One region of the Amycolatopsis sp. cmx-4-83 genome, then DNA from elsewhere that is predicted to be linked to it. Evidence: riboswitches for the same ligand, from Rfam matches in the RefSeq annotation. Region 1 holds a riboswitch; the other holds the start of a gene.
What was found. A riboswitch is a leader RNA that binds a small molecule or an ion and turns the genes downstream of it on or off. The one in region 1 is predicted to bind S-adenosylhomocysteine.
Positions count from the first base shown of each region.

Region 1 (14,526 bases):
TCTCGAGCAGCTACCGGCCAAGGACCTCGCCGAGTACCACGCGGAAGAAGAACCGGTGGCGGTCGTGCCCGTCTCCGCGCCGCCCGCTCGCGCGGAGGTGCGCGGCGAAGCCCGGCCGGACGAGGAAATCGGGGCAAGCGCACTCGATGACGCGATTCTGCTGACCCAGACCAACGTCGACGACGTCCAGCTCGACGACCTGTGGTCCGACCTGGACTTCCTGGGCGGCGCCTACACCCGCACCGCGCCCGACGCGGTCCTCGGCCAGCTCGCCGTCATCGACGAACGGACGTCGGCGCTGCTGAAGGGCAGGCAGCGGCCGAAGCAGACGCAGGACCTGTTGCTCGTCGGGGCGAAGTGCTCGGCGATGATGGCGTGGATCGCGGGCGACCTCGGCCGGTACCGGCTTTCGCGCCAGCTGAACTCCGCCGCTTGGCTCTACACGCAGTACGCCGACGACTTCCTGGCCCGCCGCTGGGTGCGCACTTCGCAGGCGCGGGTGGCGTTCTGGTCCGGCAACGGCATCGAGTCCGCGCGGCTGGCCGCCGACGGGCTCAGCTACCACGTCGGCCCGCGCCTCACGGACGCGCCGCTGATCCTCGCCGAGGCGCGCGGCTGGTCGTCGGTGCAGGCCGAGCCACAGGTGCTGGACGCGATCGCGCGCTGGACCAGCATCGAAGACCCGGACCTCGGTGCCGGCGGCGAAGACCGGTTCTTCAACATCACCAAGGACCGGCGCCACTACATGGCCGGGACCTCGCTGCTTTCGGTCGGCCAGGCGTCGGCCGCGCTGCGCGAGTTCACGACCGCCCGCGAGGCCTACGAGAAACTGTCCTTGGAACACCGCTGGGAGGCCATGGACCCGATGATCCGGATCGACACGGGCCGCGCGCACCTGAGGCTCGGCGACCTCGACGGCGCCGCCGCGCAGGTGGAGCAGGTGCTGGCCGCGGACGTCGGCAGCCAGCCGGACATGGTGCACTCGATGCTGAAGGTGCTCGCCACCGAGCTGACCGAGCCGCGCTGGCGCGCGGCGGTGACGGCGCGGAACCTGGCCGAGGCGGTCCTGGACGCCCACGCTTCGGCGCGGCCGTGACCGGCGACCCCACCCGGGCGGAGGTGGCGCCGGACGCTCCCGCGCGCCCTGGGACCGGGCACGAGGACGACTGGGCGCTCGAAGGCCGCACCCGCCGGGACGTGGTCGTCGTCGCCGATCGCTTCGCGCGGTTCGCCCGCGGGGAGCGGGTCCTCACCGTGTCCGGCCTGCTGGCCCTGCTCGCCGCCGACGACACCGACCCCGAACCCGCCTCCTGCCACTGGGTCGTCCACCTCGGCCAGGGCATCGACGCCACCGACCACGACCTGCTCGAAGCGGCCCGCGAGAAGAGCGGGGTCACCGTGACCTTTGCGGACCCGCCGGCCTTCCGGCGCGTCCCGGAACGCTCGGTCCTCGTGCACAAGGACCGCTCCGAGAACGTCCTGCTGGCGGGCGTGCACAGCCCGTCGGCCGGGCACTGCCAGGCCGAGCTGCGGATCCACCGGGACAACGAGCTGATCCTCGACCACCACACCGGCGAGCACGTGCAGGGCATCGTGATCGTCGAGGCGATGCGGCAGATCTGCATCGCCCAGTTCGAGACCGCGATCCGGCCCGGCCTGGCCACGCCCGCGTATGCGGGGGTCTGGAAGCGGATCGACCTGTCGTTCCAGGACTTCCTGTTCCCGCTGCCGGCCACGGTCGAGTCGCTCATCGAGGAGTCCGACCTCGGCCGGGAGAGCAACCTGAAGTTCCGCGCCACCACGGCGGTGCGCCAGCAGGGGCGCACGGTGGCCACCGCGAACATCGAGTACTCGATGATCGCGCAGGGGCGCATCGACGCACTGGAACGCCGCAAGGCCGACCAGGCGACCCGCGCCTACCTCGGCTGAGCCGAAACCCACTCCGGAAGGGAAACCACACCACGATGTCCGAAGAGCCGGACCGTTCGGCGTCCTTCGCGCAGGGACTCAAACTCATCCAGCAGCTCGGCGGGGTCGACCGCCCGGCCGTGCTGGACCTGTTCGAGAGCATCGGCGAGGCCGAGTTCGGCGAGCAGTGCGTCGGGTTCATCTACGGCGACGTCTACCACCGGCCCGGGCTCGAGCTCCCGGAGCGGCAGCTGACGACCGTCGCCGCGCTCACCGCGCTCGGCTACGCGGGCTCGCAGCTGCAGTTCCACGCCAAGGCCGCGCTCAACGTCGGCTGCACCCGCCGCCAGCTGGTCGAGGCGGTCATCCACGTCAGCTCGTTCGCCGGGTTCCCCGCCACGCTCAACGCGCTCACGGCGCTCAAGGCGGCGTTCGAGGGCCTGCCCGAGGACGAGCCGGCGGCCGAGCCCGCCGAAGTGCCGTGGGCGGGCATCGAAGACCGCTACGAGCGCGGGCTGGCCGCGATGAAGGCGGTCGACGGCGAGGCGGGGGAGAAGGTCGCCGTCGCACTGGCCGACATCGCGCCCGACCTGGCCACCTACATCATCGAGTTCACCTTCGGCGAGCTCTACACCCGGCCGGGGCTGAGCCTGCGCCACCGCGAGATCGTCACGATCGCCGCGTGCGTCGCGCTCGGCACGGCGCTGCCGCAGCTGAAGGTGCACATCCACGGGCTGCTCAACGTCGGCGGCACCGAGAAGGAGGTCGTCGAGACCGTCCTGCACCTGGCGTTCTACTGCGGGTTCCCGGCCGCGCTCAACGCGATCGGCGCGGTGCGGGAAGTGTTCGCGCAGCGATGAGCGGGTTCGGGAAGCTGCGCGCCGTCGCGCTCGACTGCGACGGCGTGCTCATCGACGACACCTACCTGGCCATGATCGCCCGGTTCGTCACCGCGCACGGCGGGGTCTACGACGCCGCGGCCGAGCGGGACGTGATCGGTCTGCGCGACATCGTCGTCGCCGAGAAGATCACCGCGCTCTGCGGCCTCGACCAGCCGGCCGAAGAGACGCTCAAGCAGCTGTGGGCCGCGCGGCAGGAGTACCTCGCCGAGCACCCGATCCGCGTCGCCGAAGGGGCGCGGGACTGCCTGGAAGCGCTCTCGAAACTGCCCGTGCGGCTGGTCTGCTACGGCGGCCGGACCCGCGAGCACACCTTCGACCGGTACCTCGGCGAGTTCGTGGACCTGTTTGACCCGGCGGTGCCGTACGTGAGCATCAACGAGCACCGCCCCGGCGTCGAGCACATCACCCGGACCGTGCTCGGCGCCGGCTTCGACGAGATCGTGTTCGTCGACGACGTCAGCCGGGTGGCCGAGGACGCCCGCGCGCACGGCGCCGGGTTCATCGGGTTCCCGTCGAGCCCCGCCCACGCGCGGCAGCGGGACTTCATGGCCGGCCACGGCGTCCGCCACTTCGCGGCGTCGCTCGCCGAATTGACCCCGGAACTCCTGGAGATCGTCGACGCGGAGCTCGCGACTTCGACACACTGGCTTCGTTGAGGATTCCCCGCACCCTTGGAGCCGCCGTGAAGTACTTTTCGCTGCCCCGTCCCGGCGCCGGGCTCGTCTCGGGCGAGCGCGACGTTCCCGAACCCGGTCCCGGGCAGGTCCTGGTCCGGCTGCGCGGGTGGGCGGTCAACGCCCGCGACCTGATGATCGTCAAGGGTTTCTACCCGAAGCCGGTGAAACCGGACGTCGTGCCGCTGTCCGACGGCGCGGGTGAAGTCGTCGCGGTCGGCGAGGGGGTGCGTGCCTGGGCCACCGGCGACCGGGTGGCCGCGACCTACTTCCCGGACTGGCTGTCCGGGCCCGGCACGCCGGAGAAGACGGCCGACGACCTGGCCGGCACCCTCGACGGCGTCCTCGCCGAGTACGCCGTCTTCGCCGAGGACGCGCTCGTCGGCGTCCCGGCGCACCTCGACTACGCCGAAGCCGCGACACTGCCCAGCGCGGGCGTCACGGCGTGGCGCGCGGTCGTCGAGGAAGGCGGGCTCGTACCGGGCCAGACCGTGCTCACCCTGGGCAGCGGCGGCCTGTCCACCTTCGCGCTCCAGTTCGCCGCGCTCGGGGGCGCGCACGTCGTGTCGACGTCCGGCTCTGACGAGAAGCTCGAGCGGCTCCGCGAGCTGGGCGCCGCCGAGACGCTCAACCACGCGACGACGCCGGAGTGGGGTGCCGCGGTGGCCGAGCTGACCGGCGGCGGCGTCGACCACGTCGTCGACGTGGGCGGCGGCGGCACGATCGGGCAGTCGATGCTCGCCGCGCGCTACGGCGGGCACGTCAGTGTCGCCGGCGTGCTGACCCACGAAGGCGGCGCCGACCCGATCCTCGTGCTGGTCAAGCAGCTGACCCTGCGCGGTCTGACCAACGCCTCCCGCGAGACGTTCCAGGCGATGAACCGGGCGATCGAGCACACCGGGCTCCGGCCGGTGATCGACCGCCGGTTCGCCTTCGACGAGGTCGAAGAAGCCCTCAAGCACCTCGAGTCCGGCAGCCACGTCGGGAAGGTCGTGCTCGAAAGCGCCTGAGCGGCCGCGGGCCCCGGGTAACTTTTGCCGTCCCGGCTGGGTATTTGTGTACCCCGGATCGTTCTTTTAGCAGGTCAGCGGGGGTGTGCCCGGGCGAAAAAGTCGGGTTTCGGCAGGAATGGCGGCTGTCGGCGGCACCGGGGAGAGTGGTGTTCACCAGGACATCGCCCGAGCAGGCTGCGGCTGCTCAGGCGGAACGTCCGGGACTGGGGGCGCGGGGAGGGGGTTTCAACCGCCTGGGGGTGGGTTGAAACCCCCTTCCCGCCCGTGCCCCCGGCGGGCTCAGGACGTGGTGCAGGCCCGGCCGTTGATCGAGATCGCCGTGGGCCTGGTGTTGGCCGCGCCGGACGTGCCGGTGAACCCGAACTCCGCGCTGCCGCCCGCCGGGATCGTCTTGTTCCAGCCCGCGTCCACCGCCGACACCGCCGTGCCGGTCTGGGTGACCTGCGCGTTCCACGCCTGCGTCACGCGCTGGCCGTCCGCGAACGTCCACGCCACCGTCCAGCCGGTCACCGCGGCCGTGCCGGTGTTGCCCACCTTGACCGAGGCCTGGAACCCGCCCTGCCACTGGTTCGTGACCGTGTAGGCCGCCGTGCACGAACCCGACGGCACCGGGGTGGTCGTCGTCGTGGGCGGTGTGGTCGGCGTCGTAGTGGTGGGCGTGGTGGTGGTCGTCGGCGGTGGCTCGGTGCCCCCGGAGTCGCCCACGATCACGCCGCGCCCGTTCGTGCCGACGTAGACCCGGCCGTACACCCGCGGGTCGCCGCTCAGCGCCGCGCCGATGTTGCCGTACTGGTGCCGGTCGTCGTTGATCCGCGTCCACGAGCCGCCCGCGTCGTCCGACCGGAAGATCCCGCGCACGCCCCCGATCTTCGCGATCGTGTATAACGTCGCATACGTCCGGCCGGTGGCGGCCTTGCCGAACCCGATGTTGTCGGCCTCGGTGACCCCGCTCAGCTTCGTGAAGGACGCTCCGGAGTCGGTCGAGTGCCAGAGGCCGTACGCCGTGCCGGAGCCGCCGGCGAGCCAGACGTCGCCGGTCACCCCGGGCATCGCCTTGAAGTGCGCGGAGCCGGTGGGCAGGCCGGTGGCCGCGGTCGCGGTGAAGGTCGCGCCGCCGTCGGTGCTGACGTAGAACTTCCCGGCGGCGAACCCGTAGAACCGCTTCGGGTCGACGCGGTCGGCCTCGACGACCGCGCCGGCCGGGATGCCCGCGGACGCCGTCCACGACGAACCGAAGCCGACCGAGTAGTTCACCGGGGTGCCGTCCGGGCTCCACACGAACCGGCTGCCGTCGGCGGCCGCGGCGACCGTGCCGCCGCTCGCGCCACCGGACGGCTCCGCGCCCTGGAACCAGTTCTTGCCGCCGTCGGTGGAGAAGGCGATCCGGTTGTCGTTCGGCCGCGCGCCGCGGTCGAGCGTGCCGGCGCGGACGATCGTCGCCGGGGTCAGCTCCGCGTAGTCGAGGCTCGTGGTCGTGGTGAAGACCGGCTGGGTGTACATGGTGGCCGGGACGGCGTCGAGGCTGTCGTGCCGGAACCCGCCGATGTCGCCGAGCCCGGAGAGCAGGGGAGCGCCCGACGGCGGGCTGATCAGGTCGAGCACCGCGGTCTCCTCGAGGCCGCCGACGACCGGTTTGAGCGTGAACTTCCCGCCGCTGTCCCACTTCGTGAGGTCGGTCGTCCCGTAGATCGTCGCGCCGGTGCCGTAGAGGAAGTGGTTCGAGTCGAAGGGGTCGATCTCCGCGGATTCGGTCATCCAGCCGAGCTTCGGCGACGGCACCGGGGGAGCGGCCTGGACGCCGAAGGTCAGCCACGGCACCGAAGAGATGTCCTGGGTGAACCGCTGCGACCGGTCGGGGTAGCTCGTGAAGTCCCAGATCCGCGTCCAGGTGGCGCCGCCGTCGGTGCTGCGGAAGAAGATCACGTCCGGCCACCACGACACCTGCGTGGCGACCATGAGCGTGTTCGGGTGCTGGCGGTCGATCGTCAGTCCGCTGTAGCCGAAGTAGTCGTCGGTGCTGTCGGACGGGATCGGGCTGATCCGCGTCCAGGTACCGGTCTTCGTGGCGTACTTCCAGACGTCGCCCTTGGCGCCGTCGTAGGGGCCGCCGGTGTCGCTGGTCGCGAGGTAGAGGTAGCCGCCGACCGGGTCGAGGACGCCCTTGTGCGCCAGGTACCCGGTGGGCTGGCCGGCCAGCCGCGCCCAGGTCGTGCCGCCGTCGGTGCTGCGGTAGACGGTGTTCTGCTTGTCCGCGACGCCGGCGTAGATGGTCTGCGTGGTGCTGCCGCGGGTGCCGGTCGACGGGTCGAACGTCACCCAGGTGACGCCTTCGTTGTCGCTGGAGTAGCCCGACGGGTCGCTCGGGTCGGGCGCGTAGTTGCCGGGGTTCGGGAAGGCCGTCACCTTCGCCCAGGTGACGCCGGAGTCGGTGCTGCGCCAGAGCCCGTTGCCGCTCGGGGCGCCGAGGTAGAGAACGCTGTCGCGGTTCGGGTCGATCGCGAGGCGCTCGCCCATGCCGCGGCCGGGCATGTTGCCGCCGAGCTTGAAGGGCAGCGCCGCGGCCTGCCAGGTGGCGCCGCGGTCGGCCGAACGGAGGATCGCGCCGTTGTTCGGGTCCCAGCTGTTGGTGTACATCCCGGCGGCGACGTAGACCCGGTCCGGGTCGACGGGGTCGGTGGCGAGGCTGACGACGCCGTTGTGGCCCCAGTCGGTCCAGCCGACGGAGTCCAGCAGCGGGAGCCAGCGCCCGGTCGAGGGGTTCCAGCGGTAGGCGCCGCCGATGTCGGTGCGCGCGTAGACCAGTCCGGGTTCGGTCTGGTTGAAGACGATGCCGGGGACGAACCCGCCGCCGCCGATTTCGGCGTTGCGCCACGTGTAGGCCGCCGCGGCGGCGGGGGCTTCCGGCGCGCCGGCGGTGATCGCGACGGCGGCCGGCAGGAGGAGGGCGAGCGCGGCCGCGAGGAGCCGGCGAGCCCTGGGTGCGCTGGGGGAAAGCAGTCGTCTCACGTCGGCCTCCACGGCTCTGGGAGCGCTTCCAGAGGGACGGTAAACCAGCGTTCGGAACGTTGTAAAGCGTTCGACGATTTCGTCGTCCGAAACTGTCCACAGTGGATTCGAAGGCGCTTGAGAGTGTGTCACGTATGTGAACGACGATCAGGTGACTGAATTGTTATCGCGCACGGCCTTGTCGGGCTTTTTCCGGCGTGTGAGTGTGGTGCCCGCTGGCTGGACTGGACCTACGAAAGAGGCGACCCGGCAATGACGCAGACAGCCCCGGCGCGGCACATCAGCCGGACCACTTTGTACTTCTTCGGCGCGCTCGGCGGCATCCTCTTCGGTTACGACCTCGGCGTCATCTCCGGGGTGCTCCCGTTCATCGGGAAACTGTGGGCGCTGACCAGCTGGGACAAGGGCGTGATCACCGCCAGCCTGTCGGTCGGTGCCATCGTCGGTGCGCTGTTCTCCAGCCGCACCAACGAAGCGCTCGGCCGCCGCCGCACGATCATGGTCGCCGCGGCGATCGTCATCGTGGGCACGCTGGCGGCGACGTTCTCGCCCACGTTCACGCTGCTGGTGCTTTCCCGCTTGATCATCGGCCTCGGCATCGGGCTTTCGTCGTCGACGGTCCCGACGTACTTGTCCGAACTGGCGCCGGCGCGGCTGCGCGGCGCGATGGGCGCGCTGAACCAGATCTTCATCGTCACCGGCATCCTGATCGCGTTCCTGGTCAGCTACTGGCTCGGGCCGATTTCGGCGTGGCGCTGGATGTTCGCCGGCGCGACCGTCCCCGCGGCGATCCTGCTCGTCGGGCTGGCGTTCCTGCCCGAGACACCGCGCTGGCTGGTCAAGAACGGCCGTGAGGAGGAGGCCCGGCGCGTGCTGGCCAGCGCCCACGGCAACTCCGTGAACCTCGACGAGGAGATCACGACCATCCGCGACGTCATCCGGATGGACACCGAGGAGAAGCCGCGCTTCCGCGACCTGTTCGCCGGCTGGGTGCGCCCGATGCTGTTCGTCGCGGTGCTGCTCGCGGTCGGCCAGCAGTTCAGCGGCGTCAACGCGATCAACGCCTACTTCCCGACGATGCTCATCGGCCTCGGCTTCGCCACGCAGGCGGCGCTGCTGTCCGGCGTGCTGCTGGGCGTGACGAAGTTCCTGTTCACCGCGTGGGTCGTGTTCGTGGTCGACCGCTGGGGCCGCAAACCGCTGCTGCTCATCGGCAACGTGATCATGGTGCTGACCCTCACCGCGGCGGGCCTGGTCGTGCTCAACGTCCACGACACGTCTCTGCGCGGCATCCTGATGCTGGTGATGATGGTGCTCTACCTGGTCGGCTACGAACTCGGCTGGGGCGCGGTCGTCTGGGTGATGATGTCCGAGGTCTTCCCGCTCAAGGTCCGCGCGGCGGGCATGGGCGTGAGCAGCGTGGTCCTCTGGGCCGCGACGGGCATCGTGAGCGCGGTGTTCCCGATCATCTCCGACCCGAAGTCCCTCGGCATCGGCGGCTCGATGTTCCTGTTCGCGGGCATCAACGTGGTGCTGTTCGGGCTCACGAAGTGGCTGGTCCCGGAGACGAAGGGCCGCTCGCTGGAGCAGATCGAGCTGGACCTGCGGGCGCGGCAAGGGGTGGCGGCCGAGAGCTGACCCGCCCGGCGGTGCCGCGAATGACTCATCCGGGACCTCTGACGTCCCGGATGAGTCATTCGCGACCTCCGTGAACCGGCTTCAGCCCACGGGTGCGGCCAAGCCCAGCTTGCCGGCGAGGCGGCCGACCCACGCTTCCACTTCCTCCGGCGCCCGGTCCGGCAGCCCGAAGATCGTCTCCGTCACCCCGAGCGCGTCCAGGTGCGCCAGCCGCGAAGGGTCCGGGCGCTCGCCCAGCGCGCAGATCCGCGGCGCTCCCGTGCGTCCCTCCGCGGCCCAGATCTCGTTCAGCAGCGCCACGTGCCCGTCCAGATCGGTGTCCGCCGGGGTCGTGATCCAGCCGTCCGCGTGGCGGGCGATCCAGCGGAACGTCTTCTCCGTCGGGCCCGCCCCGAGCAGCACCGGGACGTGCGCCTGGATCGGCTTGGGCCACGCCCAGCTCGGGCCGAACGACACGAACTCCCCGGCGTAGGCGGCTTCCTCCTCCGTCCACAGTGCACGCATCGCCTCGAGGTACTCGCGCAATGCCGTGCGGCGGCGGTTGCCGGGGACGCCGTGGTCGTTCAGCTCGTCGACGTTCCAGCCGAAGCCCGTGCCGAGCGTGACGCGGCCGCCGGAGAGGTGGTCGAGGCTCGCGATCGTCTTGGCCAGGGTGATCGGGTCGCTCTCCACCGGCAGGGCGACCGCCGTGGACAGCCTGATCCGCGACGTCACCGCCGCGGCCGTCGCCAGTGCGACCCACGGGTCGAGGGTGCGGCTGTAGCGGTCGTCGGGCAGGGACGCGTCGCCGGTGCGCGGGTGCGGTGACTCCCGCTTGACCGGGATGTGCGTGTGCTCGGGTACGTAGAAGGTGGCGAACCCGGCGGCTTCCGCGACACGCGCGGCGGCCGCCGGGGTGATGCCCCGGTCGCTGGTGAACAGCACGATTCCGTAGTCCACGGAGCGAGCGTATTAGAACGTGTTTCAGTTTTCAAGGTTGCCGCTCGCTCGCGGGGGGTCGCCGGTCGAGTACGGTTGGTGACCGGGTCCACGACCGGTCGAGCGGCTCTGGACGCGCGGCGGGTGCGCAGGCGGGGAGCAGTGCGACGGAGGGCGTCACGGGCACGGTGGGTGGGTCCGCGACCGAACGGGGAGGCGACGTGTCAATCCTTTGTGGACGGAGAGTGTCCCAGCCAGTGGACGCCCGGGCGGGGCGGGATGGCGTGCGCGGCCCGGGATCCGATACCGTGGACCACAGGCCGAGAGGCGCTGCAACGGACCACCGGGTCCGCCACGCTCGGCCGGGATTGACCAACCAAGGGCGCCTCCCGACAAAGGGAGGCTGCCGGTGAGTACCCCGCGAGAGTCCGAGGCGCGCCTGCGCGAGCTGTTCGACCAGCGGGTGGCGGTGCTGGACGGCGCCTGGGGCACCATGTTGCAAGGTGCCGGGCTGACCCCCGCCGACTACCGCGGCGACCGCTTCGGCGAGCACACCCACGACGTCACCGGCGACCCCGACCTCCTCAACCTCACCCGCCCGGACGTCATCCTCGACGTCCACCGCCAGTACCTGGCCGCGGGCGCGGACATCACCACGACGAACACCTTCACCGCCACCAGCATCGGCCAGGCCGACTACGGGCTGCAGGACCACGTCCACGAGATGAACGTCCGCGGCGCGCAGCTCGCCCGCCAGGCCGCCGACGAAGCGGGCGGCAAGTTCGTCGCCGGCTCGATCGGTCCGCTCAACGTCACGCTCAGCCTGTCGCCGAAGGTCGACGACCCGGCGTACCGCGCGGTCACGTTCGAGCAGGTCAAGGCCGCGTACGCGGAGCAGATCGCCGGCCTCGCCGAGGGCGGCGTCGACCTGCTGCTCGTCGAGACGATCTTCGACACCCTGAACTGCAAGGCCGCGATCGCCGCCGCCCGCGAGGTGGCGCCGGACCTGCCGCTGTGGATCTCGGTGACCATCGTCGACCTGAGCGGCCGGACGCTCTCGGGCCAGACCGTCGAGGCGTTCTGGAGCTCGATCGAGCACGCGAAACCGCTGGTCGTGGGCGTGAACTGCTCGCTGGGTGCCGAGGAGATGCGCCCGCACGTCGAGGAGCTCGCCCGGATCGCCGACGCCTACGTCGCCTGCCACCCCAACGCCGGGCTGCCCAACGCCTTCGGCGGGTACGACCAGACGCCCGAGGAGACCGCCGGGCTGATCGGCGGGTTCGCCCGCGACGGCCTGGTCAACCTGGTCGGCGGCTGTTGCGGCACGACGCCGGCGCACATCGAGAAGATCGCGGCGGCCGCGAAGGGGATCGGCCCGCGCGAGGTCCCCGCGCCGCGCACGCACACCCGGTTCAGCGGGCTCGAGCCGTTCGGCATCGGCCCGGACACCGGGTTCGTGATGATCGGCGAGCGCACCAACGTCACCGGCTCCAAGCGGTTCCGCCGGCTCATCGAGTCCGACGACCACCAGGCCGCCGTGGACGTCGCGCTGGAGCAGGTCCGCGGCGGGGCCAACCTGCTCGACGTCAACATGGACGCCGACCTGCTCGACTCCGAGCAGGCGATGACCACGTTCCTCAACCTGATCGCCACCGAGCCCGAGGTGGCCCGGATCCCGGTGATGGTCGACAGCTCCAAGTGGACCGTGCTCGAAGCCGGGCTGCGCTGCCTGCAGGGCAAGGGCGTGGTCAACTCGATCAGCCTCAAGGAGGGCGAGGAGCCCTTCCTGGCCCAGGCCCGCACCATCCGCAACTACGGCGCCGGCGTCGTCGTGATGGCCTTCGACGAGCAGGGCCAGGCCGACACCGCTGACCGCAAGGTCGAGATCTGCGGCCGCGCGTACGACATCCTCACGCAGAAGGCCGGCTTCGCGGGCGAGGACATCATCTTCGACCCGAACGTCCTGGCCGTCGCGACCGGCATCGCCGAGCACAACGGCTACGCGAAGGCGTTCATCGACGCCCTGCCCCGGATCAAGGAACGCTGCCCGGGCGTCCACATCTCCGGCGGCATCTCGAACCTGTCGTTCTCCTTCCGCGGCAACGACGTCGTCCGCGAGGCGATGCACTCGGCGTTCCTGTTCCACGCCGTGCAGGTCGGCCTGGACATGGGCATCGTCAACGCCGGCCAGCTCGCGGTCTACCAGGACATCCCGAAGGACCTCCTCGAACTGGTCGAGGACGTGCTCTTCGACCGCCGCGAAGACGCGACAGACCGGCTGGTGGCCTTCGCCGAGAACGTCAAGGGCAGCGGCACCAAGCGCGTCGTCGACCTCACCTGGCGCGAAGGTACGGTCGGGGAGCGGCTGTCCCACGCACTGGTCCACGGCATCGTCGACTTCATCGAGGACGACACCGAAGAGGCGCGGCAGCAGCTGGCCCGCCCCCTCGACGTCATCGAGGGCCCGCTGATGGACGGCATGAAGATCGTCGGCGACCTGTTCGGCTCCGGCAAGATGTTCCTGCCGCAGGTGGTCAAGAGCGCACGCGTGATGAAGCGGTCCGTCGCCTACCTCGAGCCGTTCATGGAGGCGGAGAAGGAGAAGGCGCGCCAGGAGGGCCGGCTCGCCTCGACCGGCGGCCAGGGCAAGATCGTGCTCGCCACGGTGAAGGGCGACGTCCACGACATCGGCAAGAACATCGTCGGGGTCGTACTGGGCTGCAACAACTACGAGGTGATCGACCTCGGCGTGATGGTGCCCGCCGGCAAGATCCTCGACACCGCGGTCACCGAAGGTGCCGACGCCGTCGGGTTGTCCGGCCTGATCACGCCGTCGCTCGACGAGATGGTCGCCGTCGCCACCGAGATGCAGCGGCGCGGGCTGAAGCTGCCGCTGCTGATCGGCGGCGCCACGACGTCGCGCCAGCACACCGCGGTCAAGATCGCCCCGGTCTACGACAACGTGACCGTGCACGTGCTGGACGCCTCCCGCGTGGTCGGCGTGGTGTCGGACCTGCTCGACGCGGACCGGTCCATCGTGCTGGCCGAGAAGAACCGGGCCGACCAGGAGGTGCTGCGCGAGCAGCACGCGAACAAGCAACGCCGCCCGATGCTCACGCTGGAGCAGGCCCGCGCGAACCCGGAGAAGGTGTCGTTCGACGGCCTGCCGACCCCGGCGTTCACCGGCCGCCGCGTCGTCGAGCCGAGCATCGCCGAGCTGCGCGAGATGGTCGACTGGCAGTTCCTGTTCCTCGCCTGGGAGCTCAAGGGCAAGTACCCGGCCATCCTGGAGCAGCCGGTCGCCCGTGAGCTGTTCGACGACGCGAACACGCTGCTCGACGAGATCATCGCGAACGGCAGCTTCCGCGCGAAGGGCGCGTACGCGTTCTGGCCGGCGCACCGCGAAGGCGACGACATCCGGCTCGACGGCGACTACGCGCACGTCGGCTTCCCGATGCTGCGGCAGCAGACGTCGAAGCCGCTGGACCGCGCGAACCGCTGCCTCGCCGACTACATCGCCCCGGCGGGCGATCACCTCGGCGGCTTCGCGGTCACCATCCACGGCGCCGACGAGCTCGCCGCGAAGTACGAAGCCGAGCAGGACGACTACAAGGCGATCATGGTCAAGGCGCTGGCGGACCGGCTCGCCGAGGCCTTCGCCGAGCACATCCACCTGCGGGCGCGCCGCGACTGGTTCGAGCCGGACGCCGAGCCGTTGCTGGCGGACCTGCACGCGGAGCGGTTCCGCGGCATCCGCCCGGCGCTCGGCTACCCGGCCAGCCCCGACCACAGCCAGAAGCGGGAGCTGTTCGAGCTGCTGGAGTCGGACGAGCTGGGCATGGCGCTGACGGAGTCGTTCGCGATGACGCCGGCGGCCAGCGTGTCCGGGCTGATCTTCGCGCACCCGGACTCGAAGTACTTCACCGTCGGGCGGCTCGGCCGCGACCAGATCGAGGACTACGCGCGCCGCAAGGGCGTCGAGGTCGCCGAGGTCGAGCAATGGCTGCGCCCCAACCTGGCCTACGAGCCCGGGGCGTAGTCCTTCAGCTCGATGTCGGTGGCGAACCTGTCGGTCGCCTTGAGCATCAGGCCGAGCAGGAAGCGGGACTTGAACGTCCAGTCCCGCAGCTTGATCCGCAGCGGTGACGGCGGCGCGAGGAACGGGCCCGCGCTGCCGCGTTGCGAGATCTTGGCGTAGCCGCGGAACTGTTCTTCGTAGCGCGCGAAGGCCACGCGGTGGTCGCCGCCGGCGGCGAGGAGCTCCCCGGCGAGGACGTACGCGCCGACCAGCGCCAGCCCGGTCCCGAACCCGCCGAGGGTGTTGCCGTAGGCCGCGTCGCCCAGCAGCACGACGCGGCCGCGGGAGTAGCGGTCGATCGTGACGCGGCTGAGCGAATCCAGGTAGAACTCGCGGGCTTCGGGGACCTTGGCGATCAGTTCGGGCACCCGCCAGCCGGCTCCCCGGTA
Region 1 covers NZ_JAEBEF010000016.1:177,417-191,942, forward strand. Annotated here, with positions in the region: gene ACLJQM_RS40545 (hypothetical protein) at 1-1,096, shown strand, start outside; gene ACLJQM_RS40550 (AfsA-related hotdog domain-containing protein) at 1,093-1,929, shown strand; gene ACLJQM_RS40555 (carboxymuconolactone decarboxylase family protein) at 1,965-2,768, shown strand; gene ACLJQM_RS40560 (HAD family hydrolase) at 2,765-3,466, shown strand; gene ACLJQM_RS40565 (zinc-dependent alcohol dehydrogenase family protein) at 3,493-4,494, shown strand; gene ACLJQM_RS40570 (cellulose binding domain-containing protein) at 4,777-7,503, opposite strand; gene ACLJQM_RS40575 (sugar porter family MFS transporter) at 7,756-9,141, shown strand; gene ACLJQM_RS40580 (TIGR03619 family F420-dependent LLM class oxidoreductase) at 9,223-10,080, opposite strand; S-adenosyl-L-homocysteine riboswitch at 10,376-10,454, shown strand; gene metH (methionine synthase) at 10,469-14,098, shown strand; gene ACLJQM_RS40590 (FAD-dependent monooxygenase) at 14,080-14,526, opposite strand, start outside.

Region 2 (14,526 bases), on a different contig from region 1:
ACAACAGGTGGTCCACACCGCCCACCCGTTTCGCGATCGTTTCGGCCAGGACGCGCTCGACGGCCGCGTGGGCGTTGAGGAACTCGCCACGCAGCATGAGCCGTCCCATCAGCTCACGGATACGCGCAACATACGCGCGATCGGGCTCGCCCTCACGCGAATATTGCTCGAGCACCGCGTACTTGACCGAATCCCAGAGCGGCTCGCCGTCCGGCCGCGCGAGCAGGGCCTCGCGCATCCCCTCGTGCCGGTCGACGACCACCGAGCAGACCGCCTGCTCCTTGCTGGAGAAGTAGTTGTTGAATGTGCGGGGTGACACGCCGACCTCGGTGGCGATGTCCTCGACCTTCACGTTCTCCAAGCCGCGGTCCAGCGTCAGCCGCAGCGCGGCTTGGGCAAGCGCCTTGCGTGCTTCGCGCTTCTTGCGCTCGCGCAGGGTCAGCTGGGGTGGTGGGTCCGACGGCATGAACGGAGTGTAGCGAAAAAGTTGCGTGCCCCGCAAAAAAGTGCGTGGCCCGCAATTTTCGGACGAATCGGGCGTGACCTGGGATTTCGCGGCAGGAGCCCCGGTTGCCTGCGGTATCGGGCGTCGTGTGCGCTCTGTTGCCAGGTGCAAGATGCAAAAATGAACCGAATGGCCTAGTCCGCTGCGCTCACCAGCAGCGACGGCGCCGAAAACCGATCACCCCGCGCGATCGGACGGGGACCCGCTGTGGACATCCGACGAACCTTTCTGCTTGCATGTCCGGCATCGCCGCCCGGGGGTCGGCGCGATGCTGTCGTTGCCGAACCTGAGCAAGGAAGAAGTGGGACCACATGGCGAGCCGGGCCCGGGAACTCCTGGATCGATCACGCGTCCTGCTGGACCGTTCGCGGGTCGCTGCCGCGCAGTACCTCACCGCGCCGCCGAAGCACCCCGGGTACGAGCCCGCGGCCGGGCCGGCCATCGCGGAGCTGTCGCGGCCCGAGGTGATCACCCCCGAGGACACGCGGAACGAGGGCGTGCTGGCCGAGATCTGCGCCAGTGTCGCGCTGCGTGACCTCAACCTGCTCGACCAGCTCCTCGCGCGGCTCGAAGAACTCGAAGCGGGGGAGGAGGACCACCACCGCCTCGCCGAGCTCTACCAGCTCGACCACCTCGCCACGCGGTTGCGGCGCAACGCCGAGAACCTGCGCGTGCTGGCCGGGCAGGACACCGCCGACGACGCCGCCCGCGCGACCTCGGTGCTCGACCTCGTGCGCGCCGCGATGTCCTCGATCGACCACTACGCCCGGATCACCATCGGCCGCGTGGTGAACCTCGGGGTCGTCGGCTTCGCCGCCGAAGACCTGGGCCGGGTGCTCGCCGAGCTGCTCGACAACGCCGCCAACCAGTCTTCGCCCAGCTCGCCGGTGCACGTCAGCGCGCACCTGACCGAGCAGGGCAGCGTGCTCGTCCGGATCGAGGACGAGGGCATCGGCATCCCCGCCGACCGCGTCGACGGCCTCAACCGGCGGCTGGCCGCGGGCGGCGACCTCGACGACGCCTCGGCGCGGCACATGGGCCTCGCCGTCGTCGCCCGCCTCGCCGCGCGGCACGACGTCAGCGTCCGCCTGGACCGGCGCAGCCCGCACGGCACGGTCGCGACCGTGCTGCTGCCCACCGGCGTGGTCACCGAACTCGCCGACAACGCCTGGTCGGGCGCCCGGACCGTCACGATCGAACCGGCGAAGACCGGCGGCGAGCCGGTCGCGGCCGGCGGGCTGCCGCGCCGCCGCCCGGGTGCCTTCCCGGGGGAGGAGCCCGCGCCGGTGCCGCGCAAGCCCACACCCCGGCCGCGGCCGGTCGAACGGGCCACCGGCGGCACGACCGCCAACGGCCTGCCGCGGCGCGTGCCCGGCAGCATCCGCGGTGCCGCGCCCGAACCGCCACCGCCGCCCCCGGCCGCGGAACCGGCGGCGAACGGGCACGAGCAGCTGCTCGCCGACCTCGGCGCCTTCGCCGACGGCGAGCGGGCCGCGCGCGCCGAAAACCACCAGCAGGACGAAACGCCCGGAGGAACCGCCTCGTGAGCGCCCCCCACCCGGCACCGGCGAACTTCGCCTGGCTGCTCGACGACTTCGTCCGCAAGGTGCACGGCGTCAGCCACGCGCTGATCATGAGCGTCGACGGCTTCCCGCTCACCGCGTCGGACTCGGTCGGCGAAGCGGAGGCCGAGCAGCTGGCCGCGATCGCCAGCGGCCTGCTCTCGCTGGCCGGCAACAGCGCCGCGCTGTTCGGGAAGGGCGCCTGCGAGCAGATCATCATCCGGCTCACCCACGGCTACTTCCTCTTCATGGGCATCGGCTCCGGTGCCGGGCTCGCGGTGCTGACCACGGGCGACGCGGACATGAAGGTGGTCGCCTACGAGATGACCCAGTTCATCACCAACGCCGGCCACGCGCTCACCCCCGAGGTGCGCGCCGAACTGCGCCAGGTGCTCACCGCGCGCCGGCCGCGGGTGTGATGGGCGTGCCCGAGGATGTGATCCCCGTGTCCGAGAAGGACACCGCCTTGCCGCGGCGCAGCCGCCGGATCCGGGCGTACGCGCTCACCGGCGGCCGCACCAGCACCCGCCACCAATTGCTGGTGGAGACGCTGGTTTCGGTCCCGCAGTACGACCCGGCGCTGAGCGACACGCTGATGCCCGAGTCGCGCTCGCTCTACGAACGCGCCCGCGTGCGGTCCTCGATCGCCGAGCTGTCGGTCGGGCTGGACCTGCCGCTGGGCGTGGTGCGGGTGCTGATCGGCGACCTCGCCTCCCAGGGCGCGGTGTTCGTCCACCCCACCGCGCACGCCTACCACCACGACACCAACGTGCTCGAGAGGATCCTTGATGGGCTCAAGCGGCTCCCCGCCTGAGGGCGATCTGCTGACGATCTCCGCGAAGATCGTCGTCGCCGGGGGCTTCGGTGTCGGCAAGACCACGTTCGTCGGCGCGGTGTCGGAAGTGCCGCCGATGAGCAACGAGGCGTGGATGACCGAGGCCGGCGAAGGCGTCGACGACATCCCGCCCGGCGGCAAGTCGACGACGACCGTCGCGATGGACTTCGGGCGGATCACGCTGCGCCCGGACCTGCTGCTGTACCTGTTCGGCACCCCGGGGCAGGCGCGGTTCTGGTTCCTCTGGGACGACCTGAGCCGCGGCGCGCTCGGCGCGGTCGTGCTCGTCGACACCAGCCGGATCGACGAGTCGTTCGCGGCGATCAACTACTTCGAGAACGACTCGGAGCTGCCGTTCGTGGTCGCGGTCAACCAGTTCGAGGGCATGCCGGTGCACGACCTCGACGAGGTGCGGGACGCGCTCGCCCTCGACCCGAGCGTCCCGCTGGTCACCTGCGACGCCCGCGACCGGGCTTCGACCATCGCCACCCTGACCGAGCTGGTCGGCCACACGCTGTCCCTCGCCGTGCTGTCCGGCCCGCGCGAGCTGGCCGGCAGCGTCCCGCAGGCCTGAACGAGGAGAGAAGAGCTTCATGCGCAGAGTCCTGATCGTGGGCGCCGGCCAGTCCGGGCTGCAGCTGGCCCTCGGGCTGCTGGCGAAGGACTACGACGTCACGGTGATGTCCGCGCGGACGCCGGAGGAGATCCGGGCCGGGCGGGTGATGTCGACGCAGTGCATGTTCAACGACGCGCTGCAGCACGAGCGGGACCTCGGGCTGAACCAGTGGGAGGACGAGACCGTCCGTGTCGAGGGCCTCGGCGTGTCGGTGGCGGCGCCGGACGGCGGCCGCGCGCTCGATTGGTTCGCCGAGCTCGACCACTACGCGCAGTCGGTCGACCAGCGCGTGAAGATGGCGGGCTGGCTGGAGCTGTTCGAGGACCGCGGCGGCAAGCTCGTCATCCACGGCGTGATGACGTCCGAACTGGACGCGCTGTCCCGGCTCTACGACCTGGTGATCGTCTCGGCCGGCAAGGGCGAGCTGGTCCAGCTGTTCGACCGCGTGCCCGAGCGGTCGCCGTACACGAAGCCGATGCGCGCGCTCTCGCTGGTCTACGCCCACGGCGTGCGGCCGCGGCCGGAGCACCCGGACAAGCAGGCCGTGCGGTTCAACATCGTGCCCGGCGTCGGCGAGCTGTTCATGATCCCGGCGTACACGCTGAGCGGGAACTGCGACATCCTCTTCTTCGAGGGTGTCCCGGGCGGGCCGTTGGACTGCTTCGGCGACCACCCGGCACCGGCCGAGCACTTCACGCGGCTGCTCGACCTGATGCGGCAGTTCGTGCCGTGGGAGTACGAGCGCTGCCGCGACGCCGAACTCACCGACGGCAAGGCGGCGCTGGCCGGCGGGTACACGCCCGTCGTGCGCAACCCGGTCGGCACCCTGCCGGGCGGGGCGCGGGTGCTGGGCATGGCCGACGTCGTCGTGGCGAACGACCCGATCACCGGGCAGGGCTCGAACAACGCGAGCCACTGCGCGGCGACCTACCTGACCGCGATCCTCGAGCACGGCGACCGGCCGTTCGACGCGGAGTGGATGGACGCCACGTTCGAGCGCTACTGGGAGTACGCCCGGCACGTCACCGAATGGACCAACGCGCTGCTGCTTCCGCCGCCCCCGCACGTGCTCCAGATCCTCGGCGTCGCGGGGCAGAATCCGGCCGTGGCCCGCAGGTTCGCCAACGGGTTCACCGATCCCACGGACTTCCAGAACTGGTTCATGGACCCCGCACTCTGGGAGAAGTACCTGGCAGAGGTCTAGGTCGCACTGTCGCCGGGGGACGATTCGGGCTACGGTAACTACCGAGCGTGAAGACGATCTCGGAGGTACGTGGCATGCGGGCGATGTGGAAGGGCTCGGTGTCGTTCGGGCTGGTCAGCATCCCGATCCAGCTGTACGCGGCCACCGAGAACAAGAACGTCTCGCTCCGCCAGGTGCACGAGGCCGACGGCGGCCGCATCCAGTACAAGCGGTTCTGCACGATCGACGGCGCCGAGGTCCCGTACCCGGAGATCGCCAAGGGCTACGAGCTGCCCGACGGCGAGATGGTCGTGATCACCGACGCCGAGATGGCCGAGCTGCCGCTGTCCTCGCAGCGCACGATCGACGTCCTGGAGTTCGTGCCGCTGGAGTCGATCGACCCGATCCAGTACGACCGGACCTACTACCTGGAGCCGCAGAAGAACGCGGTGAAGCCGTACGTCGTGCTGCGGGACGCGCTGCACAAGTCGAGCCAGGTGGCCGTCGCGAAGGTCGCGGTCCGGCAGCGGGAGAGCATGGCGGTGCTGCGGGTGCACGCCGACGTGCTGGTGATGACGACGATGCTCTGGCCGGACGAGGTCCGCGAACCCGACTTCCCGTTCCTGCGCGACGACCCGCCGCAGATCCGCCCGCAGGAGCTGTCCATGGCCGGCTCGCTGATCGACTCGCTGGCCGAGCCGGTGTTCGAGCCGGAGAAGTACCACGACCACTACCGCGAGGCCCTCGAGGAGATGATCGAGGCCAAGGTCGCGGGGGAGGAGACGACCAAGCCCGCCGCGGTCACCGCGAAGGCGGACGTCGTCGACCTGATGGCGGCGCTGCAGGCCAGCGTCGACGCGGCGAAGAAGTCGCGCGAGTCCGCTTCGGACACGTCCACTTCGGAGGCGTCCGATGAGGACGCGAAGCCGGCGGCGAAGAAGAAGCCAGCCGCGCGGAAGCGGGCGCCGAAGTCCGCGTGAGCCCCGGACGGGTGATCGCGCCGACACGCCGTCCCGGTCCCGGGCCCGCCCGCTTCCCGGTGGTACCAAGGACTCATGGAGTGTGCTTCGTGTGAGGCCCGGATCGACCACTGCCACGGCACGCTGGTGGTGCACCCGGAACGCGGGTTCGCCGAGTGCGCCGACACCGCGTGCGCGGACCCCGATCGGGTGCGGCACGCGCTGATCGTCGACTGCCCGGCCCCCGGCGGCTGCGCCTGCGCCGCCGCGCCGGAGAAGTCGTTGCTGCGCCGAGCTTCCTGAGCCTCCCGCCAGGATCCGCGAAGGCCTTCCCGCCGGGTGCCACGCACCGGCCGGGGAGGCCTTCGTGGCGTTAGGACAGTGTCAAAGCGGTAACACGATCGTGTATGCAGCTGTGTACACGGGCTTGGCGATGTGCTAACACTAACGGGGTCCTTCGGCTCTCCCTCCCCCTCGGAGCCGGAGGACCCCCTTATTTTGAGACGCGGGAAGCGGCACTCGCCTGGATCGGGCGCGCGCTGTCCGACCCGACCCGCTGCCGGATCCTGGCGGCGCTGCTCGACGGTCCTGCCTACCCGGGCCGGCTGGCGGCCGAACTTGGGCTGAGCCGGTCGAACGTCTCCGCGGGACGAAGGCGAGCCGGCATGACGTGCGCCGGCGGGTGCTGCGCGCCGCTCGCGGTGGCGCCGGACCGCCGGGCGGTGCTGGTGCGCCGGGTCCGGTGGCTCGTGGCGGCGGCCATCACCTACAACGTCGTCGAGGCGGTCGTCGCTTCGACCGCCGGGAGCGCGGCTTCCTCGGGCGCTTTGATCGGCTTCGGGCTCGATTCCTTGATCGAAGTCGCCTCCGCGGCCGCGGTCTCCTGGCAGTTTTCCGGTGAGGACCCGGAAAAGCGCGAACGGCAGGCGCTGAAATGATCGCCCGGTCGTTTTTCGCGCCCGCGGGTTACGTCATGGTCGAGGCCGCCGGCACATTCTTCGGCGGTGCCGCCCCGGAAACTCACGCACGGGAATCGTGCTCGCGGCGGTTTCGCTCGCCGCGATGCCCGCCCTGTCCGCGGCGCAGCGCCGGGCCGAGCGGGAGCTGGGGTCGGCCGGCGCGGTCGCGGATTCGCGGCAGACTTTGCTCTGCGCTTACCTTTCCGCGGTGCTGCTGGCGGGGTTGCTGCTCAGCGCCCTGTTCGGCTGGTGGTGGGCCGATCCGGCGGTCGGGCTCGCGATCGCCGTGGTGGCGGTGTGAGAAGGCCGAACGGCCTGGCGCGGTCAGCATTGCTGCTGACGCGCCAGGCCGCGGGCCGTTCATTCATCAGTACCAGTGCGCACGTCCACCGATCCGGCGGCCGGTGCCGCCCAGGATGGCCAGTGCCACGCCGGCCACCGCGAGGATGATGCCGATGGTGTAAAGCACCGGGATACCCACGATGAACCCGATGATCAGGAGAATTACACCGAGAACGATCACTTTGACACACACTCCTTCGCATGGGTTCCGTCCGGCATGCCGGCCGGGCGGATGCGCTGTCACGGGGAGGATGGCCACTTTCGCGCTTCGGCAAACTGCGTCAAACGGAGCAATCTCGGATCAGTACCGGTAGTGATCGAGCTTGTACGGACCTTCGGCGTCGACCCCGATGTATTCCGCCTGCTCCTTCGTGAGCTTGGTGAGTTTCACACCGAGTGCGTCGAGGTGCAGGCGGGCCACCTTCTCGTCGAGGTGCTTCGGCAGCCGGTGGACGTCGGTGGTGTACTCGCCGGGCTTGGCGAACAGCTCGATCTGCGCGATCGCCTGGTTGGTGAACGAGTTCGACATCACGAACGACGGGTGACCGGTCGCGTTGCCGAGGTTCATCAGGCGGCCTTCGGAGAGCACGATGATCGCGTGGCCGTCCGCGAAGGTCCACTCGTGCACCTGCGGCTTGATCTCGTTCTTGACGATGCCCGGCAGCTTCGCCAGCCCGGCCATGTCGATCTCGTTGTCGAAGTGCCCGACGTTGGCGACGATCGCGTTGTGCTTCATCCGGCTCATCTGGTCCGCGGAGATGATGCCGAAGTTGCCGGTGGTGGTGATGAAGATGTCCCCGGTGGCGACCACGTCGTCGAGCTCGACGACGTCGAGCCCGTCCATCGACGCCTGGAGCGCGCAGATCGGGTCGATCTCGGTGACCGAGACCCGGGCGCCCTGGCCGCGCAGCGCCTCGACCGCGCCCTTGCCGACGTCGCCGTAGCCGCAGACGACGACGCGCTTGCCGCCGATCATCACGTCGGTGGCCCGGTTCAGGCCGTCCACAAGGGAGTGCCGGATGCCGTACTTGTTGTCGAACTTGGACTTCGTCACGGAGTCGTTGACGTTCATCGCGGGGAAGAGCAGCTCGCCGTCCTTGGCGAGCTTGTAGAGCCGCTTGACGCCGTTGGTCGTCTCCTCGGTGACGCCGCGGATCTCCTTGGCCATCCGGGTGAAGCGGTCGCCGTCGGCGGCCAGGCTCGTGCGAAGGGTTTCCAGGACGATCCGGTACTCCTCCGGGTCCTCTTCGGACGGTTGCGGGACGGCGCCCGCGGCTTCGAACTCGACGCCCTTGTGCACGAGCAGGGTGGCGTCGCCGCCGTCGTCGAGGATCATGTTCGGGGCCTTCCCGCCGGCGAAGGCGAAGAGCTGGTCGGTGCACCACCAGTACTCTTCGAGCGTCTCGCCCTTCCACGCGAACACCGGGGTGCCCGACGGCGCGTCGACCGTGCCCTCGGGGCCGACGACGACGGCCGCGGCGGCCTCGTCCTGGGTGGAGAAGATGTTGCAGGACACCCAGCGCACCTCGGCGCCGAGCGCGACCAGTGTCTCGATCAGCACGGCGGTCTGCACCGTCATGTGCAGCGACCCGGCGACGCGCGCGCCCTTGAGCGGCTGGCTGGCGGCGTACTCGCGGCGGATCGCCATCAAGCCGGGCATCTCGTGCTCGGCCAGGCGCAACTGCGTGCGGCCGGCTTCGGCGAGGGAGAGGTCGGCGACGGCGAAGTCGAGACCGTTGCGGCGTGCGAGTTTGTCACTCATTCCTCGAGCTCTTTCCTGAGGCTGGTTGCGGAGCGCGCGGGAGGACTCACCGGGGTGACGACGGACGGCTGTGACACCAAAAAAGGCACCTCCCTCGCGGGAGGCGCCCTTGGATGCGTGTCGCGGGCCGAGCGTGGCGGAAAGAGTTCCGTCGCAGCGCCTCTCGGCCCGGGACCCAGGATGGCAAAGCCGCCGGGAAGCTGTCAAGCGAGCGAAAGGGCCATGAGAACGTCGTCGACGTCGGTGCCGTCGATGCGGAATTCCCCGCGCAGCACGCCTTCCACGACGAACCCGGACCGCTCGTAGACCCGGCGGGCGGCGGCGTTGTGACCCAGCACGCGCAGCGTCAGCTTGCGGGCCCCGCGCCGGCGCGCCTCCGCCGCGGCCGCGTCCACCAGCCGTCCCGCGATGCCGAGGCCTTGGCGGTCCGGGTCGACGGCGAGCCCGCCGACCACCAGCACGTGCGCGTGGGCCGGGATGCCGAACCCTTCGGCGAGCCGGACGTACCCGGCGACGACGTCGTCGTGCTCGGCGACGAGGAAGTCCTCCGGCCGCGAGCCCTCGTCGAAGAACGGCGTGCCGGGCGGCGGCGGGGGAGCGGGGGACACCGTGGAGTCCCACGTGCGCTCGTCGATCTTGGCGAGCGCGGCTTCGTCGCCGGCGCGGGCCGGCCGGACGGTGGTCGTCACGAAAGTTCCTTCCAGGCTTCTTCGACGATCCCGGCCAGCTCGCGGGGGTCGCGGTTGCCCTCGGCCGAGATGCTGCGCAGCGTGACGGTCAGGTCCGGGCCGCTGCGCTGGCACTGGGTGACGAACGATCGGTCGGGGTCCGGCGTCGAGCCCGCGGCCGCGGCGTCGTTGTGGACCAGGCACTGCACGGCGCCGACGCGCACCAGTTCGGTGCTCGGGGCGGCCAGGCCGAGTTCCTCGGCGTCCTCGTACGGCGCCACCAGTTCCGGCGACCCCGCGCGCACCGCGATCAGCTGGAAGCTGCGTTCCAGCCGGTCGTCCTGGTACTGCTGCACCACCGCGCCCGCGCCGCCGTAGGCCGCCGACGTCCGGGCGGCCGTTTCCCGGTCGGCTTTGTCGACGCGGGCGACCTGGACCTTGCTCTTCTCCACGTCGAACTTCGCGAGCGTGTCCTGGGTGCGGCCGAGCCCGCCCAGGCTCGAGGGCACGCTCAGCGCGCGCCCGCTCGGCCCGCCGAGCAGGGTCAGCGCCAGCCACGGCACGCCGACCAGCACCGCGCCGACGATGACCCCGATCAGGCCGGCGAACACGGGGTGGGCGAACGGCGAGCGCCGCGGCGGCGCCGGGGCGGCGGGGATCTCAGCGGTCACCCGGGCATCGTGGCGGAACCGGGCAATCGGTGCGAAGGGAATTCCGCCGTCAGTGCCTCAAACGAGATGCGCGCGCCGCCAGATGCCTTCCGACCGGCCGCCGATCAGCCCCGCGTCGCGCAGGAACGGCACGATCTTCTCGGCCATCCAGCGGCGCGTTTCGTGGAAGTGCGGGTTCGCGAGCGCCGCGGCCCGGCCCTCGCGCGGGTCGATCCCGACGCTGCGGTAGATCCGCGGGTCGACCATGCTGTCGATGACGCCGAACGCGACGAGCGCGGTCCGCACCCGGTGCCGCTGCAGGCTCGCCTTCGACAGCTTCGGCGTCTCCCGCAGCACCTCTTCCTTGGCGAAGCGGACGTGCCGCGCCTCCTCGACGACGTGGATGCGGTTGACCGAGCGGATCAGCGGCTGGATGCCGTCGTCGTCCATCATCGAGCGCTGCAGCCGGTCGGTGGTCTCCTCCGCGACGAGCACGCTGGCGAACATCGACGGGCCGGCCGCCGTCGCGCCGAACACCTTGGCCGCGCGGTGCACCACCTTCGGGACGCCGTAGCGCGGGACGCCGAGCCGCTCGGCGGTGCGGGCGAACATCACCGAGTGCCGGGTCTCGTCGCCGATCTCGGTCATCGCGTACTGCGCGTGCTCGCTGCGCGCGTCCAGGTCGAAGACGTACCGGGCGAGCAGCTGCATGAGGACGATCTCGAACCACAGGCCGACGCTCATGATGCTGGCGATCTCGTGCTTGGACAGCTCGATCCGCTGCTCCGGCGTCAGCCTCGCCCACAGCTCGGTGCCGTAGAGGGAGACGCGCTCGAGCGGCATGTAGGCCTTGCCCTCGGCGAGCGGCGCAGCCCAGTCGATGTCGACGTAGGGGTCGTAGGAGTTCTTCGCGGAGCTCTTGAGCAGACGAGCCGCGGTGACGTCCCGGTCCTGGGCCTCGACGCCCATGGCGGCCTCCGGAAAGTAGGGGGTACGCGATGTACTAGTTACTTCGGCGAGCGTACACCGGCGCGCGGGACTTGAGTAGGCTTCCCGGGTGACCAAGGTCGACGGACGGGCGGCGCGCTGGGCGGGCCAGCAGGAACGGCGGCGCGCGGAGTTCGTCGACGCGGCGCTGGCGGCCATCGCCGAGCACGGCCCGGAGGTCTCGACGGAGCAGATCGCCGAGCGCGCCGGCGTGGCCCGCACCCGGCTCTACCGCCACTTCGCCGACGCGGCCGACCTCCAGCGCGCGATCGCCGAGCGTGCGGCCGAGCTGGTGACGGCCGAGCTCGCCCCGCTGTGGCACCCGTCGGGCTCGCCGAACGAGATGATCTCGGCGGTCATCTCCACCCACCTGCGCTGGCTCACCGAACACGTCCACCTGCACCGCTACCTGCTGCGCACCGGCCCGGGCACGACGGACGTCCGCGGCACGATCGCCCGCCACCTCAGCGGCCTGTTCTCGGGCTACCTGACGGCGTTCGGCCTCGACCCGGCCCCGGCGGACACGATCGCGTTCGGCCTGGTCGGCTACGTCGAGTCGGCGACGACCCGGTGGCTCGACCACCCGGGCACGTTGAGCTTGGCGCAGCTGACGGACCAGCTGACGGGCACGATCTGGGCGATGCTCGACCACACGCTGAGGGCCGGCGGGGTGGAAGTGGACCCGGACCGGCCGTTGCCGCTGCCGGAGGAGTTCTAGGTTTTCTGTCCGGGGAGGTTGGTCAGCCGGGTGATGGGTGGCTTGCGGGAAGCGGGCGTAGGCCCGGCCCCGGCCAGGGTGTGGTGGAAGCGCTCGATCTTGCTGTTGGTCTGTGGCCGGTACGGCCGGGTTCGTTTCGGGGTGGTGCCCAGCTCGGTGCAGGCCTCGCGCCAGGCCGGGGAGCAGGCGCCGTTGTCCGATAACACGCGTCGACGGTGACGCCGTGGTCGGCGAATCAGGTGAGCGCGCGGTGGAGGACACCGACGGCGGTGTTGGCTTTCTCGTCGGGGATGGTGCCGAACTTGGTGACGTCGATGCGGGACAGGCGGTTGCCGCGGTCGGTCATCCCGGTCACGCCTTCGGTGCGGTAGCGGTCGGCCCATTTGCGGGCGGTTTCGGCGGTGACCATGAACATCTTCGCCGCCGCTGTGCAGGTCCAGCCCTGCTCGACGACACGAAGGCCTCCGGTGGGTGAAGCGGTTCCTCAACAGCTCCACTTCGCCTCTGGAGGCCTTCACAACTGGTCCTCGTCCTCCCGGACGAACTCGGCCCGCACCCCCAGCAGCCGCACCGCCCGGGTCAGCTCGAACATCCCCAGGACCTCGCGCGCCGCCCGGTCGATCTCCGCCGCGTCCGACGTCGGCTCCGGCAACGTGATGCTGTGCGTGTGGGTCAGGAACGGCACGAACCGCACCTTGACCGCGATCCGCGCCGCCGGGCGGCCCTCCTCCAGGACGTCCTGGGTGACCCGCTTCGCCAGCGCCGAGACCTCCGCCGCCATCTCGGCCGGGTCGGTGAGGTCGCGCTGGAACGTCGTCTCGCGGCTGCGGGAGCGCGCGACGTACGGGGTCGCGCTGACGTCCGCGTCGCTGATGCCGCCGCCGAGCAGCCGCAGCCACGGCCCGGTCTTCGGGCCGAACCGCGCGGCCAGCGCCGCCGCGTCCGCGCCCGCCAGGTCGAGGACGGTCTCGATGCCCAGCTCGGCCAGCTTCTTCGCCGTCTTGCCGCCGATGCCCCATAGCGCGTCGGTCGGGCGCCCGGCCATCACGGCCCACCAGTTCTCCTGCGTCAGCCGGTAGATCCCGCCCGGCTTGCCGAACCCGGTGGCGAGCTTGGCCCGCAGCTTGTTGTCGCCGATCCCGACCGCGCACGACAGCCCGGTCTCGCGGGCCACGGCGGCCTTCAGCTCGGCCGCGAGCGCCTCGGGGTCGTCGGCTTCCGCGCCGAGGAACGCCTCGTCCCAGCCCAGCACCTGCACGACGACCGGGAACTCCCGCAGCACCGCCATCACCCGCGCCGACACCTCGAGGTAGGCGTCCGGGTCACTGGGCAGGAAGACGGCGTCCGGGCAGCGCTTCGCCGCGAGCCGCAGCGGCATGCCGGACTGGATGCCGAACTCGCGGGCTTCGTACGAAGCGGTCGCGACGACGGCGCGTTCGGTGGGGTCGCCGTTGCCCCCGACGACGACGGGCTTGCCCGCGAGCTCCGGGTGGCGGGCGACCTCGACCGCGGCGATGAACTGGTCGAGGTCGACGTGCAGGACCCACTTCACGGGCCCAGTCTCGCCTCAGACCCGGTGCCGCGCCACGTGGGTCCAGACGGTGCCGGTGAGCGCGATGATCCCGCACAGCGTCACCCCGGGGTCGGGCAGGACCAGCCCCACGACCAGCAGCGTCACGGCGACGACGTCGAAGAAGATCAGGAGGGTGCTCCGGAGCGCGCGCGACTTCGGCCGCTTGCCGTCGCGCAGCGCGGTGGCCAGATCGGGGTCGCTGAGCTCGAGACTGCGCTCGATCTTCTCGAGCTCGGTGCGATCGTGGTGACTGAGCATCGGGGTACTCCTTCGGCGCCGAACCCGCCGTGTCGCCAGAGCGAATACCCAATCGTCCTCCGAACGAACCGCCGAACGTCTTCTGATTTCGTGCTTTTTGCTGCTCCGACCGGGTGATCCGCGCTCCGTGACCGCCCGCGAGCACGTTAAGTTGCCTTTCGAACGTGGCCGGTGACGGCCCGGGTGACGGATGGGGGCCGTTGTGTCCTCTTCGCGCGCCTGCACCTTCGAGCAGCTGGAGGACCTCGATGACCCTGCCCACCGAACCGATCGGCAGCATCCCCCGCCCGGCGTACCTCGTCGAAGGCCTCGGCGAGTTCGCCGCCGGGCGGATCGACGCCGCCGCGCTCGCCGAGCTGGAGAGCCGGGCGCTGGCCGACACGATCAGCCGGTTCGAGGAGACCGGGTCCCCGGTGCTGACCGACGGCGAGCAGGGGAAGCCGAGCTTCGCGACGTACCCGCTGGCCGGGCTCACCGCGCTGGCCCCGGACGGCGTCGTCATCCCGTTCGCCGACGGCCACACCCGCCAGCTGCCGCGGCTGACCGCGGGCCCGTTCCGCTACGCGACCCACGCGGACGAGTACCTGACGCGCGCGAAGGCGGTCACGGCCAAGCCGGTCAAGCAGGCGGTGATCGCCGCGTCCGCGCTTTCGCTGATCTACCCGGCCGACGGCATCGAGGGGTACTCGCAGGAGCAGTTCGTCGCCGACCTGGTGAACGAGGCCGAGGCGGACATCCGGCGCAGCCTCGACGCGGGCGCGGACAGCGTCCAGATCGACTTCACCGAGGGCCGGCTTTCGCTGAAGCTGGACCCGTCCGGTGGCCTGCTGCGCCAGTTCGTCGACCTGAACAACGCGGTCCTCGACCGCTTCACGGCGGAGGAGCGCGCGAAGATCGGCGTCCACACCTGCCCGGGCGGTGACCTGGACTCGGTGCACAGCCTCGACGT
Region 2 covers NZ_JAEBEF010000008.1:4,701-19,226, reverse strand. Annotated here, with positions in the region: gene ACLJQM_RS24510 (TetR/AcrR family transcriptional regulator) at 1-466, opposite strand, end outside; gene ACLJQM_RS24505 (sensor histidine kinase) at 817-2,052, shown strand; gene ACLJQM_RS24500 (roadblock/LC7 domain-containing protein) at 2,049-2,486, shown strand; gene ACLJQM_RS24495 (DUF742 domain-containing protein) at 2,486-2,881, shown strand; gene ACLJQM_RS24490 (GTP-binding protein) at 2,856-3,476, shown strand; gene ACLJQM_RS24485 (styrene monooxygenase/indole monooxygenase family protein) at 3,496-4,722, shown strand; gene ACLJQM_RS24480 (Ku protein) at 4,797-5,681, shown strand; gene ACLJQM_RS24475 (hypothetical protein) at 5,757-5,963, shown strand; partial or broken gene ACLJQM_RS24470 (ArsR/SmtB family transcription factor) at 6,188-6,304, shown strand; partial or broken gene ACLJQM_RS24465 (cation transporter) at 6,326-6,920, shown strand; gene ACLJQM_RS24460 (hypothetical protein) at 6,987-7,142, opposite strand; gene ahcY (adenosylhomocysteinase) at 7,263-8,723, opposite strand; S-adenosyl-L-homocysteine riboswitch at 8,818-8,894, opposite strand; gene ACLJQM_RS24450 (GNAT family N-acetyltransferase) at 8,927-9,412, opposite strand; gene ACLJQM_RS24445 (hypothetical protein) at 9,409-10,062, opposite strand; gene ACLJQM_RS24440 (AurF N-oxygenase family protein) at 10,120-11,010, opposite strand; gene ACLJQM_RS24435 (TetR/AcrR family transcriptional regulator) at 11,099-11,746, shown strand; partial or broken gene ACLJQM_RS24430 (IS481 family transposase) at 11,743-12,032, opposite strand; gene ACLJQM_RS24425 (DNA polymerase IV) at 12,261-13,298, opposite strand; gene ACLJQM_RS24420 (DUF3040 domain-containing protein) at 13,314-13,577, opposite strand; gene ACLJQM_RS24415 (cobalamin-independent methionine synthase II family protein) at 13,826-14,526, shown strand, end outside.
Region 2: linked by a shared signal. The riboswitch ahead of ahcY (adenosylhomocysteinase) and the one ahead of metH (methionine synthase) in region 1 are both predicted to bind S-adenosylhomocysteine.